One region of the Candidatus Brocadia sinica JPN1 genome, then DNA from elsewhere that is predicted to be linked to it. Evidence: riboswitches for the same ligand, from Rfam matches in the RefSeq annotation. Region 1 holds a riboswitch; the other holds the start of a gene.

Region 1 (9,768 bases):
TTATCCAAATGCCGTGATTTATGACGATACCGTAATTGGCAAACGAGTAACCATTCACGGCAACACGGTTATTGGAAGCAGCGGCTTTGGATACGCGCCGGATGGCCAGAGCTATTACAAGATTCCGCAGGTCGGCACTACCGTAATCGAAGACGATGTGGATATTGGAGCAAACACAACAATTAACCGCGCCGTGCTGGGAGAAACGATCATCCGGAAGGGCACAAAGATCGATAGCCAGGTAGTTATTTCCCATAATGTGGAGGTAGGTGAAAATTCCCTGATTGTATCCCAGGTGGGCATTGCGGGTTCGGCCAGGATCGGAAAACACGTAACCCTTGCAGGCGGCGCTGGGATTGTTGGACACATCCAAATAGGGGATAACGTCACCGTTGGCGGGTATTCTGGGGTTATCAATGATATTCCAAGTAATGAAACGTATCTTGGCGCTCCGGCGCTCCCTATCAAACGGATGCGCCGATGTTATGTGATCATTGAAAAACTACCCGAAATGAGAGAATATATGAAGACCCTGGAAAAGAGGATAAAACAGTTGGAAGAACGTAATAATTTACCACAGAATACGCAAAACACACAGAGAAGACAGTAAAATGGAAAAACTCGGATTAATAGCAGGAAACGGCCGGTTCCCCATATTATTTGCCAAAGGGGCACGGGATAATAATGTCCCCATTATCGCTGTGGGGATTGAAGGGGAGACTTCTCCGGAAATTGAACAATACGTAGAAAAACTTTACTGGGTTGGCGTCGCCCAGATTGGCAAACTCATCAAGGTATTTAAACAGGAGCATATATCCAAGGCCGTCATGGCTGGCGGACTCAAGAAAACCAACATGTTCTCTTCCTGGAGGAATCTTCGTTTCCTGCCTGATTTAAGAACAATTAACCTCTGGTATAAACATGTAAAAAAAAGGGACGATCACTCATTGCTTGGCGCTGTCGCCAATGAATTATTGAAAGACGGTATTGAATTGCAAAATTCCACCCTCTATGTACCGCAACTGCTTGCCCAAAAGGGCACATTGACGAAAAGACAACCCACAGAAAAGGAACTGGAAGACGTTCACTTTGGATGGCACATTGCGAAAGAAATCGCAAGGCTTGGCATTGGGCAATGCATCGTGATAAAAGAAAAGGTTATTTTAGCAGTTGAAGCCCTGGAAGGCACTGATGAAGCTATCCGTCGGGGTGGAAATCTTGGGAAAGAGAATATTGTTGTCATTAAGGTCAGTAAACATGATTTTGACCCGCGATTTGATATTCCTACCGTAGGACTGGAAACTGTTACAACATTAAAAGAATCCTCTGCATCCGTCCTCGCCCTTGAAGCTGAAAAAACGCTCATTCTGGATGTCGAAGAGACCATCCAGGCTGCCGATCGTGCACAGATTGCCATTGTTGGATTGTAATAATTTGCGGAAACACAGAACGGAAGCAATCAAAAGTCTTATTTTTTAAACCCTATGAAAATCGTTACAACCCTTTCTCTTTGTACTCTTTTTGCTCTATACCATTTTCTTGCAATCGGTTCCACCCTTGCAAATGAGTGGGGTTTAGAAATGCAGCCCTTGGAATTGGACATGTGTGATAGTGTCATATTACATTACGACGGGAAGACATGGAGCCCTGTCTATCACAAATTCAATACGTGGCTTGATGACATTTATGGATTTGATGACAACAACATCTTTGCAGTTGGCGCGCAAGGGGCCATACTCCATTATAATGGAAAATCATGGACGAGCCAGGAAAGCCGTACTCCTTACCGGTTGAACAAAATTTGGGGTAATAGCCCAAACAATATCTACATTTCAGGAGATTATGGCACTATTCTCCGTTACAACGGCACGGCATGGAAAAAACAAGACGTTGGTATAAGTGAATGGCTAAGTGACGTGTGGGGTTCTAACGAAAAATACCTGTTTGTTGTGGGCACTTTGGGAAAGATATTGCATCATAATGAGGAGAAATGGAGTGAACACAATAGCGGGACTACCAATTGGCTTTATGGAATCCATGGCAACGGCAAGGACAATGTCTGGGCAGTGGGAGACTATGGTATTACGCTTCATTATAATGGGAAGAAATGGACAAAACCCATTCATAACAGCAATAACAGGCTGACGAGTGTCTGGACAGCAGATTCAAAAAACGTATTCATTGCAGGCGCGGACGGTTTTATCATTCATTATAACAAAAGGAATTGGACACGGCAGGCAAGCGGTTCGGATAACTGGCTGAGGAGGATATGGGGCATTGATCATAATACCATTTTCGCTGTAGGAGACAACGGTACCATACTTTTTTATGATGGCACAAAATGGAACAAACAGGACAGCGGCACCAACTATTTCCTGCTGGGTATTTGGGGAAATAGAAAGGATAATGTCTATGTTGTCGGATCCAGCAAAAAAGGTCTTTATGACCGTCTTTCAGAAGATGCATCATCCGGATTAAAATCGAAATAATTTTACCTTTTGACATGTATATTTGATTTTTTACCCTTTATCTTTCATGTATTATTTTTCTGTTGTCTTTAAAGCTTAAATTTAGTATTTAAGCTTTTTTCTCTGTGACCTCTGTGGTTAAAGGCCTTTGTTCATGCAAAACACAGCAATCAGTCTTATCGGGGCAACCTTTTTCATTGCACTAACCCATGCCATCATGCCGAATCATTGGATGCCCTTCGCACTGATAGGAAAGGGGCAAAAGTGGAGCTTGACAAAAACGATCCTCATCACTGCAATAGCAGGACTGGGTCACTCAATAACGACGACCCTCCTGGGTTTCATTATCGCCTTTCTTGGATTTCACATAACCAAATACGCTGAAACCATTGCAGAACCCCTGGCAGGTATTATCTTAATCGTACTCGGTATTACCTTTGTCATTGTAGGCAGATTAAGGCACGGTACGCATAACCACAACCACTCAAAATTCTCAGACAAGACCATTGCCATCTCATTATTCGCCATGTTAAGCTCCTCGCCTTGTGTCGCTGCGTTACCTCTCTTTCTTGCCGCCAGCACCTTCAGCTGGAGCACGCTCGTGTTACTCTCAATCATCCTGTCTGCAACAACCGTCTCAGGCATGTTAGCGCTGACCACCCTGGCCTATACCGGTGTAAAGAAAATCCACCTCTGCAGCATCGAAGATTACGAAAAAGAAATCATCGGTGGCATACTGATCCTCATAGGAATAATATCGCTCATAGTGCATCATTAAGTACTTCCTCTCGTTCACACGCTCTGCGTGAGAACGAGACACTGGACGCTCAGCGTCCCACACAGAATAATGAAATATGAGAAGTCGATATAAATGTTTTCACGACCTCAGCCCATACTTTGTAACCTTCAAGTGGAAAAGAAAACATTTAAAGACGATAGAATGTACCAATTATGGCAGGAAGGGTTTCATCCATAACGAATACAATCGGAAGCAATGATGCTACAGAAATGAAGATTGATAACAATCCGGTGAGAAGGGGCTATGTAGATGATCCTATTACCTCTCGTCTCCCTTTCTTTCCTCCCTCTCCATCTTTTCTAAGCGCAATAGTAACCAGATGGATGCACCAATGGCAAAGGGCAAGAGGATGTATTGAATAATTTCAAGTTTTGACCGTGGCGTTGGCGGAAGCTCTGGGGGAGGAACCGGCGAGGATTGCACCTGCTGAGTAGTACTCATTGAGTTTGTTTGGGTCCCCTGTGCCAGAATGGCAAAAACGGGATATGCAATATTTGATATGAGCAACAGGCAGAAGGCTATAAATACAGTTTTCACGGTTGAATTCAAGCTCGATTTTATTTAATAAAGAGTAACTTCTTGTACATGTCATATTCATCCTGAGCTTCTTTCAATTTGCCCAGCTTATTATAAGTATCACCCAGCAGAAGATGTGCATTGGCATTCCCGGGGTCCAGTTCCAGCAATTTCTCGCACGTGACAACTGCATCGTTATATAATCCCTTTTTATTGTAAGCAAACGCGAGATTATATCGTGCTTCATGATTTTTAGGATTTATGGTTACAATCTTCTTGAAAACCTCAATGGCCTCATCAAACATCTCTTTATCATTGTAAATAACCCCGAGATTATAATAAGCATCGTCATAGCTGGGATTGATTTTCAGGGCCTGCCGGTAACATACTGCCGCCTTATCAAAAAGTTTCTTTTCACCATAAAGACAACCCAGATTATAATAAACCCCGGCATTATTGGGATTCAATGCTACATATCTTTCAAGCGCGACGATAGCATCACCAGCCATCCGCCTCTTAACATAAAAACTTCCCAGGTGGAGATACGCTTCAGAATCATTGGGATTTAATTCAATCACTTTTTTAAAGGAAGTTATTGCCTCATTCGTCATACCAAGTTTGTTACAAGCCAAAGCTTTCTTTTTATATGCATCGACCATCGTGGCATCCATCTCTGTTGCCTTGTTAAAGGACTCAACGGCCTCTTCTAACCGACCCTGATTAAAGAGTTCTAAACCTTCGCTATAAAGGTCCTGAGCCGTAACCGGCTTAACAACAGGCAACGTAACAGGCGGAGTTTGGACAATTTGAGGAGTTTGTACAACCAGCGGAGATCGCTCAACCTCAACGGCGGGAGTTTCTTCCCTGACTACAGGTGGCAACTGCTGCTCTTCAACGGGCGTTGAAATAATCTCTTTAAATTCCACAGGTTTTTCAACCGCATCCTCTTTCTTACCGCATCCGTAACAGGTGATTAAAAAAATACACAGAGAAAAAGTTAAACCATTGCAAACCGATTTTAAAGAATAACAGACATCTGCCCTGCATGGATTTTTCATATTCATACTCTTGTATTTTCCTGAAAGTTGGCAATTTTAAAGTAGACAGCATTGTAGTATGACAAGAAAAATTGTCAAGAAAAAATGCAGAACGATGTTGTTAAGAAAGAGTACATGGGGCAATGCTTTTCATAAGTAACCAAATTAATTGCCCCATGTCTTTATCTAAAATATCATTATGAGCATCAGGTGGTTTATTTGCTCCCTTGTTTGAATTGTACCCGTCGACGATAATACTTGCATCAATCATTATTACTTTTCTCTTATCTTCTTTCGGTATCGATGATAATTTCTCCAAATCTGTTTTGTAATTATTTGTCCATTCGATTACCCGAAATACATCTTTGTTTTTTCTTTCCTTGCATACGCTAAACCATATTTGCCGCCCACATGCCGCGCGCCGGTAATAAAACGTGCGGTTTGATTTGCCAGGTCATATCGGGACGTTGTCAGTGTGAAAACAGTAGGATACTCGTTAAATGCTGCATAAGGAGAGCCTTCCCATCCTTCTTCTTTAACAAACCTTTTTGCGCTGAACGCCCCCTGTAATCCTATAAAAAGATCCACGTGTGATTCTGATGAACTATTGCGCAATTCAGGTTTTATATATTCCTTACTAAAAATTGCCTGAGAAAGGAGACGCGCTCCCATGCTGTGACCTATGGCAACAATCCCGGGACTAAAATCTTTTTTATATTCTTTCTCACAATAGTCCTTAAATTCTTCTTTTGCCGGCAATACAACGTTATGAATAATCCAATTTGCCAGCGTACATCCAATTTCATCCGCATCGTCTTATTTGGTAAAATAACTGAAAAGAAATGAGGTGTTTTTTTTCAGCCAACTATTTTCTATTCCGAACCATACGGAAGGCCATGTAAAACCAATTACAAGAGGTTTAAAGCAATCGTTTTGCTCTTTCCTGGCAACCTCTTTAATATTATCAAGTATGGTATTATAGCGATATATTGATTCCTGCTGATTGTTATTCCAACCCATAGGAAAAACAATAATGTGAGAATATGGCCTTTCCTGCTTTTCCGGCTCTTTACGCCATGCCTGCACTTTTTCCGTTAAATCACTTACCAGCCTTTCTTTTAAGCGTTCAAGCGCCTCATATCCATCCTCGTAATTTAAGTTATCATTCTTATAAACGTCATAGGCATTATAAAGAAAGTATGGCTTTCTGTGTGTATTAAAAGGACTGTTATCCGGTTCTTCAAAATAACGCGCAATATGAGTTATTAACATTGCCGTGCAGTACTTTGTATATTTCACAAAATTTTTATTTCTTTTCTGTATCGCCTCCTTAATTTGACTGTTTTCACTATTTTCATCTAATTCAGGAATGAGTGAAAATCGGTCCGGATAATGCCGCTGTGGAATTCCTCCCAATGATTCTCTTTCCCTTTTTTCAATACCAATAAGATAACCATCGTTTTTTAATGAGAGATGTGATATCCGGGCAAGGTCACTATAAGCCAGATACGTTTGTATTTTGGTGTTTTCGTAAATGTTTCTTGTTTGCATTTTATTGCCCGTGCATCCGGTAATAATTGATATTGAAAATAGCACGCTGACAAAAATATGTTTTCTCATTGTTACTCTCCCGGTTGCTGAATCAATCCGAAAAGAATCCCCCCATTAACTATGATAACGCCGGTTATCTTCCAAGCGTACATTTATAGACCCGCAATAGATTTCATTGGTGAACAGAACTATACTCCACAAGCAATGATGGAAATATTATTCTGTTACACCGCTAAGCCCGCCTCAATTTAAACGATTTACCTCTATTGATTCTATATATAATTCTTTCTCTGTAGATTTTTTGAGATTCACCTTGAAAATCACACCGCGAACGCCAACAGCTATAGGCCTATCAAAGAAACGCCGCAAACCAACCGCAGTATCTGAGGCAGACACCACGTTAACAGACCCACCCGGAACCGACTGATTTCCCAAGTTTTTGTTGTACTCATTTATTTTCTTTGCCAGTGAGAACGCATCATCTTCTTCTGTTATCTCTATATTCTCAACAATAGTCCGTCCTTCTGTGTCTTCTATAGTGGGAGAAGTTAATGATGGCGCTGATGTTTCCACTCCTGCTGTTGAAGTTCCTTCAGCTTCTGGTTCCTGTGGTATTGTTGTCTTTTCCTTGCCCTTTTTTGGCTGCGTTCCGGTGGTTTTCGATTCTTTAGAGGCTCTAATCTTTGTTAGCCTATCTAATTCCTTCAGCATCTTTGTTGTAATAGGTTGAACGTTTGCGGCGCCACCGCCAAACCTTCTTTTCCGAATATTCATATCGATTGCCCTGGCATAATACACTTCATTAATTACCGCTATCCAAATGTAATCGCTATCCTTTTTAATCTTTTCAATGAATTCGGCAGATAGAGATCGATTCTCCAATATTTCCCTGCCTGCTTCATTAAACTGTGACCGGGCCAACTTCAAAGTTATATAGTTTATACCAGAAATTCCTCTAATTCCTTCGGCACTGTTCGTTGCAATTTTATAATCATACGGTTCAAGAATAAAATTGTTTTCTTTCCCGAGTTTTAATGAATCAGTTCGAAAGAAAATATCTGTAAGTAGCCTGGCAGGAATAGCATAAGACTCTGCTGAGGGAATTTTTAAAGAAACCTCCCCTATTTTATTCAATGAAAATCCAAGGGCGACATTTAAATATTCAATCGGGACTAATGCATTTACATCGGCTTGCGTAATGTTGGTAACGGTAAATTCGGGAAAAGCCACTTGCCTTAACCGGTTACAATCACCACCGGTAAAAACATCCTGATCACTTGTTGCAACCGGCATTATAGAGACATCCGCCAAGTGCGCTTCATCCTTAGAAATGGATTTTTTCATGGCATCCGTTGTGCTTGGAAACGAAAAACGGTTTGTATAAAAATCATTTGCCAGGGTTGACGTACCATTCATGGATTTTAATTCATAGAGAACATTGGTAACCCAGATCCCTGCCTTGCCTAATCCCCCTACCTGTTCAATTAACTCAGTTTCATACGGATGTGTTGGAAGCAGCCAAATGTCTCCTGCCTGCACATCTTCACGGGGAGGGAAGACGGGGAAAATACCTTCTTCAGACATGGTTCTTGTCCATTCTTTATATATCAGTCCACTCTTAAATTCCCGGGAACTACATCCAGAGAATCCCATAATCGCGGCCAAACAGAAAGGCAAAGAAATTTTCTTTATGGCTCTAAAAGCATTCCTAATGCCCTGCTTCAAAATCATTGGCTTCTTCATAAAACCCTCCGATTCTTAAAATATGAGTTTAGTTTCTTCTCTTGATGATACGTCAAGAAAACAAAAAAGCCTTACCGCCAGGATATTCTATAGAAATCTTCGGCAGTAAGGCTATCTTTTTTGGAAGTAAGGTTGTCTTTTTTACATCCATGTAAGCTAAAGACCCTCCCTTTGCGTCCCCTGTTCTCCCAGGGTTTTGCTCTTTTCGTATATTTTTGCTTTTCAGAAATCAGCAAAAACCATCCGCAAATTTCAGGGTAAATCTACCACAAACAAACGCATTGTCAAGAAAATACCAGGTTAAAGATACAAGGTTTACTGTGGATTTTTCTTGATTGTTTCTTTACGCTTTTCTGATATGATAATAACACTTCTCAGTAATTCTTGTAGTACCACCTTTTAAAAATTTCTTTTTTACAAATTTTACAACCCCTTTCTCTTCCTTTTTAGGGGGGATTTGGATGCGGCTTTGCAAAACTATGAATTGAGACAACTATGGTAAACAATGTCAAACATCTGATAATCATTGGCGGTGTCGCGGCCGGGATGAAGGCGGCGGCCAAGGCACGGCGTGAGTCGCCTGCGATGAAAATTACTGTCATAACAGACGAACAATACATCTCCTACGCGGGTTGTGGCATGCCCTATTTTATCGGGGATATCATCAGGGATTCAAAAAAACTCATCCTTCGGGAACCGATCTATTTTAAGAACATGCATAACATTACCGTCCTTACCAGGCATCTGGCAACGGCCATTGACACCATGTCCAAACAGGTAAGGGCCAGGGACATTGAAAAGGGCCAAGAACTTGTCTTCGATTATGACAAGCTCATCATTGCCACAGGGGCACAACCCATTGTTCCTCCCCTCCCAGGCATTTCTCTGAATAACATCTTTACGTTAAGAACGATTGATGACACATTAAAGATACGGGCTTTTGTGGATGGCGGGCAGGTAAAAAACGCTGTAATCGTGGGTGGCGGACTTATTGGTATGGAAATGGTGGAAAATCTGGTTCTGCGAGGTATTAAGGTGACCGTTGTTGAACTCCTGGATCAAATCTTGCCCCCGCTGGACAAGGATATGGCATCAATTGTTCAGAAGTACTTAATGGGAAAAGGCATCGAGATCATCACATCGGATGGTGTAAAGTCCTTCGAGGGAAATGACAATACGGTAATAAAAGTTATTACTGACAAACGGCAGTTGCCTGCAGACATGGTTATTCTCTCCATCGGCATAAAACCCAATATCAAACTGGCTCAGGAGTCTGGTATAGAGATTGGCACAGCACGGGCCATAAAGGTAAATGAGCGTATGGAGACAAACATCCCTGGGGTATATGCTGTTGGGGATTGCGCAGAAAATATCCATTTAGTAACTGGCAAACCAGCGTGGATTGCGTTAGGTTCAACAGCAGCCAAAATGGGACGTGTTGCCGCTATCAATGCAACAGGTGGCTCTGATACCTTTAGGGGTGTCCTGGGGACCTTGATTGTAAAGATTTTTGAATTGAATGTCGGAAAGGTAGGTCTCTCCGAGCGGGAGGCCGTAAAGGAAGGGTTTCTGGTCGAATCTGCTATTGTCCCGGCAGGAGATAAGGCCCATTACTACCCTGAGACAAGGGACATTATTATCAAACTCATTGCCG
Region 2 (7,680 bases), 3.3 Mb from region 1:
CTTAGTTGTTAATTTAACCGCTAAAATCACGGTGTTTAATAAGCAAATTGCCACTTGGACACGCTTCATTGACCTTACCCACGTGGAAACCCTTCGGAATCATTTCTAGACGTCTAGAATGCGTTTCTAATAGGCAATTCTACCGTGCTCTTTGGTCTTCCAATCCTTATCATAGATCGTGATATATCCGTTTTCAATAACCACATGCTCTTTGATCTTGCCCTGGGTGTCATAAATATCAATCGTCTTGCGTTCCTGTCTAGACCCGGTGACGGTTCCACATCCGGCTATTAAAAGGCAAAGAATTATTGCGGTTCGCTTCATGGTGAACCCTCAGTTACATGATCATTACATGAAACTTATGTCGTACTTTCTCTGAACCTAATCATAAAAACATATCAAAAATGGTCGAAAGAAACAAGAGATAAAATCGACTTGAAAACCCTGTAAATACTGGTAGAATCAAAGGAAATCAGAAAATATCAAAACACTTAGAAATCTAGCAAAAAAGGTTAATTTTTATTGACATCATAAAATAAATATAGTATTTTCTATAAGCGCAATTTGTAAGAATTTGCATATTCTTATTTTCCTTGCATATATAATGCCCCCATCGTCTAGCGGCCCAGGATGCCAGGTTCTCAGCCTGGAGACAGGGGTTCAAATCCCCTTGGGGGTACTTTAGCGGCAGCTGAAAATGCAATGGAAATCTCCCTGCAATCATGCATAAAGTGTTTCACGCTTTTTATAACATTCAATTTGGAATCCCAAACCCAATGCCACTTTGCGAATCAAAGGAGACGATAGATGTATAAAAGGATTTGGAAAACAAAACGTGCGTCCTTCAAAGTATTTTTGTTATCAATTTCAGTTTTATTTTTGTTTTCACTGCAGTCGGAGGTATTTGGTAAAACAGGTAAAGGATCCCGGTGGAATATTCGAGGATATGCCATAAAAAACGTTGCTATTAGTAAAAATACCAAATCGGACTTTTTGGTAGTGATGGGGGCATTCGCCACATCAGATGAACCTACAGCAGAACCCATACCTCTTAAATATGAATATCCAACGTTCAGCAGATTTTATGTGGGAATTGTTATCGTCAATAATAGCAACAGAGACAAGGATGTGACAGTCACCTTTGAGCTTTCCGGCATCAGGAGCGGAAAAGAAGATGCGGAGTTTACCATTCCCAGAGAAAGCACATTTTTGGCATATATTGATGACACACTTGGCAGGCCAGGTTTTTATACATACAAGGTGGGTGTTAAGAACTCGGGAAGTTCGAAGATCACGTTGATGATGGAAGATAGTGATGATATTAATGATGAGACTGAATAGTCTTATCATCGTTTATAAGTACGGATAATTATGTCGCTCAAGCTGTGACTATGAACGTCAATAAGAAAAGATTCTTAGTCCTGTTTTTGATAAACGTATTAATCGCTGTCCATGTCATTCTATGGTATAAATTTGGCTATCAAAAAGTCGGGACATTTAGTTTGAATGGAATTGTTAGCCTTTTCGGAATGGGCTTGCTAAATTCCGCGGCTGCATTTTTCATTTTTGTAATATTTCTAACGATCTTTTTTGGGAGGCTATTTTGCGGGTGGGGATGTCACTTTGCCTTCTTTCAGGAACTTGCCTTAAAAATTCTTCATAAAGTTGGAATAAATCCGCAAATCATCCACTCCAAAGCAAGTATCATCCAATACGTCTTTCTTCTGAAAACATTAATGGTAATTTTTGAATTTTGGTTTATTTACGGTTATCCCCAGTTTCGCATAGGATTCAATGATACGCAGGTAATGACCGTAGATCTTCCAAGAAATCCTTTCATTATCGTATCCTTTATCGTATTTGATGCCTTTCTGTTTATCTATCTTCTGGGATCGAGGGCATTTTGTAGATACGTGTGCCCTTGGGCACCCATGCTTGCGTTCTTTGATAATTTCAGTTTCTGGCGTATTCGAAAGGTTAATGAGTGCAAGGGCTGTCTGATCTGTACCAGGAGTTGCACTATGGGAATCCCGGTGCATGAGGAGATTGCTCAGCACAATGCTGTCGTAAATACAAATTGTATTCGCTGCCTTGCCTGTAAAAATGCCTGTCCAAATGGTACGTTGAGTTACCGATGGGGGTTAAATGTGATTTCAATTACCCGTCGAATTGAATGGTTGATTCCCAGGCAAGGTAATTATGGCTGGTATTGCGACTTTTTCCTTATCTTCTGTGGATTAATTGTTGCGTATTACACCCAAAAGTGGCTGGGGAGTTTTCAGACATTTCTTGGCGCTGCATGGGGGTTATGCCTGGGTATTTTCATTATGAGATACTTAGAGCGTAAGCACGTACCTATGTCAGAAATTATCCAACAAAAAAGAAAGTTTTTGACCGTGGGTTTGATAACCTTATCAACGCTTGTTTGGTGCTGGGCAACAAATACCCCGCCTGACATCCGTTTCTTATTGAGGGGAAACAGGGCCTTTGATTTAATGGAATATGACAGGGCCATTGCAATTTACAATCAGGCAATTAATGAATATCCCTCCAATTATGAGATTAGAGCCGCTCTTGCGCTGGCGTATAAACAGAAGGGCGATTTTAGTCGTGCAATAACAGAATATAAGATACTCATAAATAGTAATCCCGAAAATGCGGCACTTCACAATAATTTGGGAACAGTTTATTACAGGAATGAAAATTACGATTTAGCTATTGAGCAATACAAGAAGTCTATTCAAATAGATGAACAACTAATGGCCGCGTATGGTAATCTTGGTTTGGTATTTTTAAAAAAAGGGAATGTTAAGGAGGCTATTCCCTTTCTCAGAAAAGTCTTTCAAAATGAAGAAGATGTGGTAAAATGCATTGATATGTTATATAAACCCAATCAGGAACAAACCGGATAGAAAGAGAGGGGCGTTATGGAAAATGTTTATACGTGTGAGACATGTGGTTTGGTAACGACAAATAAAGGTCACCTTTGTAATCCAGTACCCGCCAAGAAGGTTGTTAGTTGCAAATTTTGCGGTACAGTAACTGGTGATCCCCGGCACGTATGTGCACCTCAGATCGTTAATTTAAAGTACATCTGTGATTCATGTGGTCGGCTTGCCTCCAAACGCGACATGCTTTGCCGTCCATCGGCTATACCAAAACAAAAGAAGGCAGTCAAGAAGGCCGTTTCAAAAAAAGTAGGAAAATCTAAAAAATCAAAATAGGTAAGTCGTATTTTATATAGGCGCAGCTTTTTTGCATAGCGTAAAACTGAAATACACGCAGAGACGGCATCGTAGATCTAATCCAAAAATTTATCTATAAGTATAAAGTGAAAGGGGGGGGGCGATCATGCAGCTGCTTTAGTGGTCGGGGCGAGAGGATTTGAACCTCCGACCTCCTGCTCCCAAGGCAGGCGCGCTAGCCAAACTGCGCTACGCCCCGTTGATGAATTTAGTACTGTTCACATCAATTCAAGTTTACGTATTATACGTTTTATATATTGAAATACAAGGAAAAACAATAATTTTTCATGAAAATTCTGGTGTATTATAAAGCGGGAAGAATGGTGAAACATCAGTGTAAATATTTTTGTAAGGGTTAAACTGGTAAGGCCATATTTTCCGGCAGGTTAGGTCGATTTACGGCTTTGTAATATTTTCCTTGACATAGAACGTTATAAGATTAAAATAATTGCTAAATAAAAGCTATTTTCAATAAATCATAGTATACTTTCAGATAAAGGCAAACCCTGGGTAACCAGGGGACGCAAAGTAAAGGATCTTTAAAATATTTTCCTGCTATGACAGGAAAAATATAAAGACAGCCTTACTGCCGAAGATGTTTCATAGAATATCTTTGCAGTAAGGCTGTCTTTGTTTGTGGATTGAATATGTCAAAATATAAATATTTGGAACAATATTGTACAGAGTTTTGTTTTGTAAATCGATTGTAATTTACTTTTCCTAACCTTTTGAGGAGTTCATGATGAGTGTCCAGCATAAAGAAAAATCAAAGCGTAAAACCTTAAAAAAATACAATGAAAAAAACCTTTCTCTAAAAAATGTCTATACTGACAAGGCGGAAAGAAGTTGTCTCATGTGTGGGAAAAAATTTATTAGCAGGGGCCCTCACAACAGGCGATGTCCAAAGTGCAACCAGAAGATAGATCAGGCAGCAGAAAACACGTTCTACATGCCGACAATATATAATAACGATGGCAGTCCTACAGGAGATTTTGCACCAGTCGGTTAAGGGATAGCAGAAGCCTTAATTGCTGTTCGAAAGGGGTTGGGTAATGGATGTTACCTAACCCTTTTTTGTTATCGCCTATTTAGAATTTTACTATTACCTTTTTATGATGAAGCAATTGAATCCTGTACAGACACATGCGCGAGAAATATTTTATGCAGGACTACGAGCGGTAGAGACTGACGTTTGTATGCGCAGGCATATTTGTCTCGCAGGTGGTTTCCTGAAAATGGGGAAAATGGTGTATTATCTTAATACTTATAAGGATATTTATGTCGTTGGATTTGGCAAGGTTAGTGGTTTCATGGCTGTAACGCTTGAAGAATTGCTGGGGGAAAGGATAAAGGCGGGTATTGTTAATGTACGATATGGTTATGATGCTCCATGCAGGATTGTCAAAATTAATATGGCAGGGCATCCGATTCCGGACGAGTCAGGGATAAAAGGCACAATTGAAATCATTCATCTTTTAAGAGATGCAAGGGAAAGCGATCCTGTCATATGTCTGATCTCTGGAGGTGGGTCGGCTTTATTTGAGTTGCCGTACGGAAGCATGTTTCGCAGGTAAAAGGAGGGCGTTTAGTAAAAATGTGTAAGGCTAAGATCGCATCACTAATATTATCAGATGTAGTGGATAATCAACTTGATACCATTGCATCTGGACTGATATCGCCAGACCACAGCACCTTTTTAGATTGTGAAAAGATTTTGAAGAAGTATAAATTGTTTCACAGAATTCCCGTAGCAAATCGAGATTAACGGATTGGAAAATACGGTTGTTCTCAGCGCGGGTACTGATGGTATAGACGGAAACACGGATGCTGCCGGGGCCATTGCAGATGGTGTTACCGTTACGCGTGCAAAGAGATTAGCATCCAGAAGCATATCTTGACGATAATAATTCGTATTCGTTTTTAAAGGGTTGAATGACCAGATCGTTACTGGCCCAACAAAAACAAACGTGATGGATATTATGCTATTGCTTGTCAAATAAATCAGATTATTTTCTTGCGCTTTTACCAAAAAAGTAGTTAATAATCTTTCACAGCACAAAAAATTCAGTGTATTCACACCAACTCAAAAATGTGAGGAACGATGAGAATTCTGTCGGGTTTAAATTTATGCATTATTTTCCTGTGTTGTTGTGTGGGAATATTTATCGGTTTATGCGGATACACATTTTACTATGCAAATGGGGCATCCTATCTATCGAACGATCCGAAGGCTTGCGTTAACTGCCATATCATGCGTGAACAATATGATGGATGGCAAAAAGCGAGTCATCATGCCGTTGCAACATGCAACGATTGCCATATACCACATGAGTTCGTGCCAAAATATATCACAAAACTAAAAAACGGTTTCTGGCATTCGAAGGGTTTTACCTTGCAGGATTTCAGTGAGCCAATTCGGATCCTGTCAAAAAACCGTGCCATTTTACAAAAGAATTGTCTGTATTGCCACGGGGAGTTCGTGAGCGAGATAGCTACTCACCCGGGCAACGATAGGCAAATGTTGGATTGTATCCATTGTCACAGCAGCGTCGGTCACGGTCCGTCGCGCTAGATTGAGGAGAAACAAAGCCATGAATCGTCAATCGCCAGTTCATTTTCGAGCTAGTACGAAGATTTTCTATCTGCTAATAATTGTTGTAGTTGCAGTTGCAACGGTGGGAGTTATTCTTCTGTTAAAAAACGTTACCCGGCGCAAAGAAGAGGCGAAGCAGCATGTATTTCGCGTGGTGGAAGTGACTGAGGATACCGTTGACCCTGTTATCTGGGGTAAAAATTACCCGCGTCAATACGATGGTTATCGCCGGACAGTCGATACAGAACGGACCAGACACGGTGGAAGTGATGCCTTCAATAAGCTTGAAGAAGACCCGCACTGGCGTGAAATCTTTAAAGGCTATGCCTTTGGTGTGGATTATCGTGAGGATCGGGGCCATGCCTACATGCTCTCTGATCAGGATATAACGGAACGGATTAAAATTGTCAAACAACCGGGCGCATGTCTGCATTGTCATTCATCTGTCCTGCCTGCTTACCGGGAGGCTGGCATTCAGGCAGGTATACCTGCGGATAAAGCACATCGGCAAGAGCAAATTATGAAAGGTTTTGAAATAGTCTGTGCCATGCCATATGATGAGGCGCGCAAGATGGTCTCCCATCCTGTCTCCTGTATTGATTGCCATGATCCGGAGACCATGCAATTACGCGTTACCAGGCCTGCCTTTCTCAATGCGATTCGAGAGTTAGCCAGATCGGATTATCCATTACCCCATTTACCCAGCATTGAACGCTGGCGTAAAGAAGGGCGTAAAGCTGAGTATGATGTTAATGTGATGGCGACACGACAGGAGATGCGTTCATTTGCCTGTGGCCAATGCCATGTTGAGTATTACTTTAAAGGCGAAGGGAAACTCTTAACGTATCCCTGGCAAAAAGGTATGAGGGTAGACCAGATCGAAGGCTATTATGATGAAACGGGCTTTAAAGATTGGACTCACAAAGCTACCGGTGCGCCGGTACTCAAAGCCCAGCATCCTGAATTTGAAATGTGGAGTCAGGGGATTCATGCCCGTAGCGGTGTGGCATGTGCGGACTGCCATATGCCTTACAAACGGGACGGAGCAATCAAAATCAGCGACCACAATGTGCGCAGTCCGTTATTGAACGTTTCCAATGCATGTCAAACCTGTCATCATTTTAGCGAATCGGAACTTAAGTCGCGTGTTGAATTGATTCAGGACCGCACAAGAGACTTAATGGTTCGTGCTGAGGTCGCGGTGGTTGCCCTTATTCATGATGTACAACGGGCGCAAGAATCTGGTATACCTGAGGAACAATTGAAAGCGGCGCAAACCTTACACCGTAAGGCGCAGTGGCGACTGGACTTTGTGGCAGCAGAAAATTCAATGGGTTTCCACGCTCCACAAGAAGCCGCACGTATACTGGGTGAAGCAATTGATTATGCGCGGCAAGGGCAGCTTGAGATACTGAAATTACAAACTACGGCAACAGCAAAAGATAAACCTGTAAAGGCCAACTGACAGAGAGATAAAATCCGTCTTGCCAATATTATCAGCCATTGCAGGTATATTTTTAAAACATGAATATAGTTCTTTGCCATTTTACCGTTCCTTAGCGTTAAAATATTAACCATTCTATAGTCTTTTAATTCTTGGGAGTTCCTTATCTGATATGCATTTTTGGGATGACTTAACTTTTCCCTGAAACGTGACTATCTCTTTCAGGAAATCATCCAGATCAATTTTTATTTTTATCCCTTCCAATTTTTTTAAAAGTTTAATGCCTTTTTCGAGAAGTCTTGAAGTTCCGATATAATTTTTCCGTTTGTAGTGATGGAGTGCTACCGCAACCATGATCAATCCTTGAATGAAATATTTTTCGGGTGAGTTTTCAATAC

The links. A riboswitch is a leader RNA that binds a small molecule or an ion and turns the genes downstream of it on or off. The one in region 1 is predicted to bind cyclic di-GMP.
Region 2: it holds a riboswitch for cyclic di-GMP, as region 1 does, so the genes downstream of both, BROSI_RS17605 (hypothetical protein) here and BROSI_RS02580 (hypothetical protein) in region 1, are expected to answer to the same signal.

Annotation. Positions count from the first base shown of each region.
Region 1 covers NZ_BAFN01000001.1:559,836-569,603, forward strand. Annotated here, with positions in the region: gene lpxD (UDP-3-O-(3-hydroxymyristoyl)glucosamine N-acyltransferase) at 1-610, shown strand, start outside; gene BROSI_RS02545 (LpxI family protein) at 612-1,430, shown strand; gene BROSI_RS02550 (WD40/YVTN/BNR-like repeat-containing protein) at 1,581-2,489, shown strand; gene BROSI_RS02555 (hypothetical protein) at 2,623-3,246, shown strand; gene BROSI_RS19630 (hypothetical protein) at 3,526-3,708, opposite strand; gene BROSI_RS02565 (tetratricopeptide repeat protein) at 3,825-4,847, opposite strand; gene BROSI_RS02570 (hypothetical protein) at 5,169-5,579, opposite strand; gene BROSI_RS02575 (alpha/beta hydrolase) at 5,637-6,440, opposite strand; gene BROSI_RS02580 (hypothetical protein) at 6,615-8,114, opposite strand; cyclic di-GMP riboswitch class I at 8,213-8,325, opposite strand; gene BROSI_RS02585 (FAD-dependent oxidoreductase) at 8,610-9,768, shown strand, end outside.
Region 2 covers NZ_BAFN01000001.1:3,827,054-3,834,733, forward strand. Annotated here, with positions in the region: gene BROSI_RS17575 (hypothetical protein) at 127-324, opposite strand; tRNA gene BROSI_RS17580 (tRNA-Glu) at 607-679, shown strand; gene BROSI_RS17585 (hypothetical protein) at 808-1,341, shown strand; gene BROSI_RS17590 (tetratricopeptide repeat protein) at 1,392-2,912, shown strand; gene BROSI_RS17595 (hypothetical protein) at 2,928-3,224, shown strand; tRNA gene BROSI_RS17600 (tRNA-Pro) at 3,367-3,444, opposite strand; cyclic di-GMP riboswitch class I at 3,734-3,839, shown strand; gene BROSI_RS17605 (hypothetical protein) at 3,985-4,254, shown strand; partial or broken gene BROSI_RS17610 (DUF4147 domain-containing protein) at 4,442-5,010, shown strand; gene BROSI_RS19360 (MOFRL family protein) at 5,015-5,143, shown strand; gene nrfH (cytochrome c nitrite reductase small subunit) at 5,347-5,817, shown strand; gene BROSI_RS17615 (ammonia-forming cytochrome c nitrite reductase subunit c552) at 5,837-7,303, shown strand; gene BROSI_RS17620 (DUF309 domain-containing protein) at 7,418-7,680, opposite strand, start outside.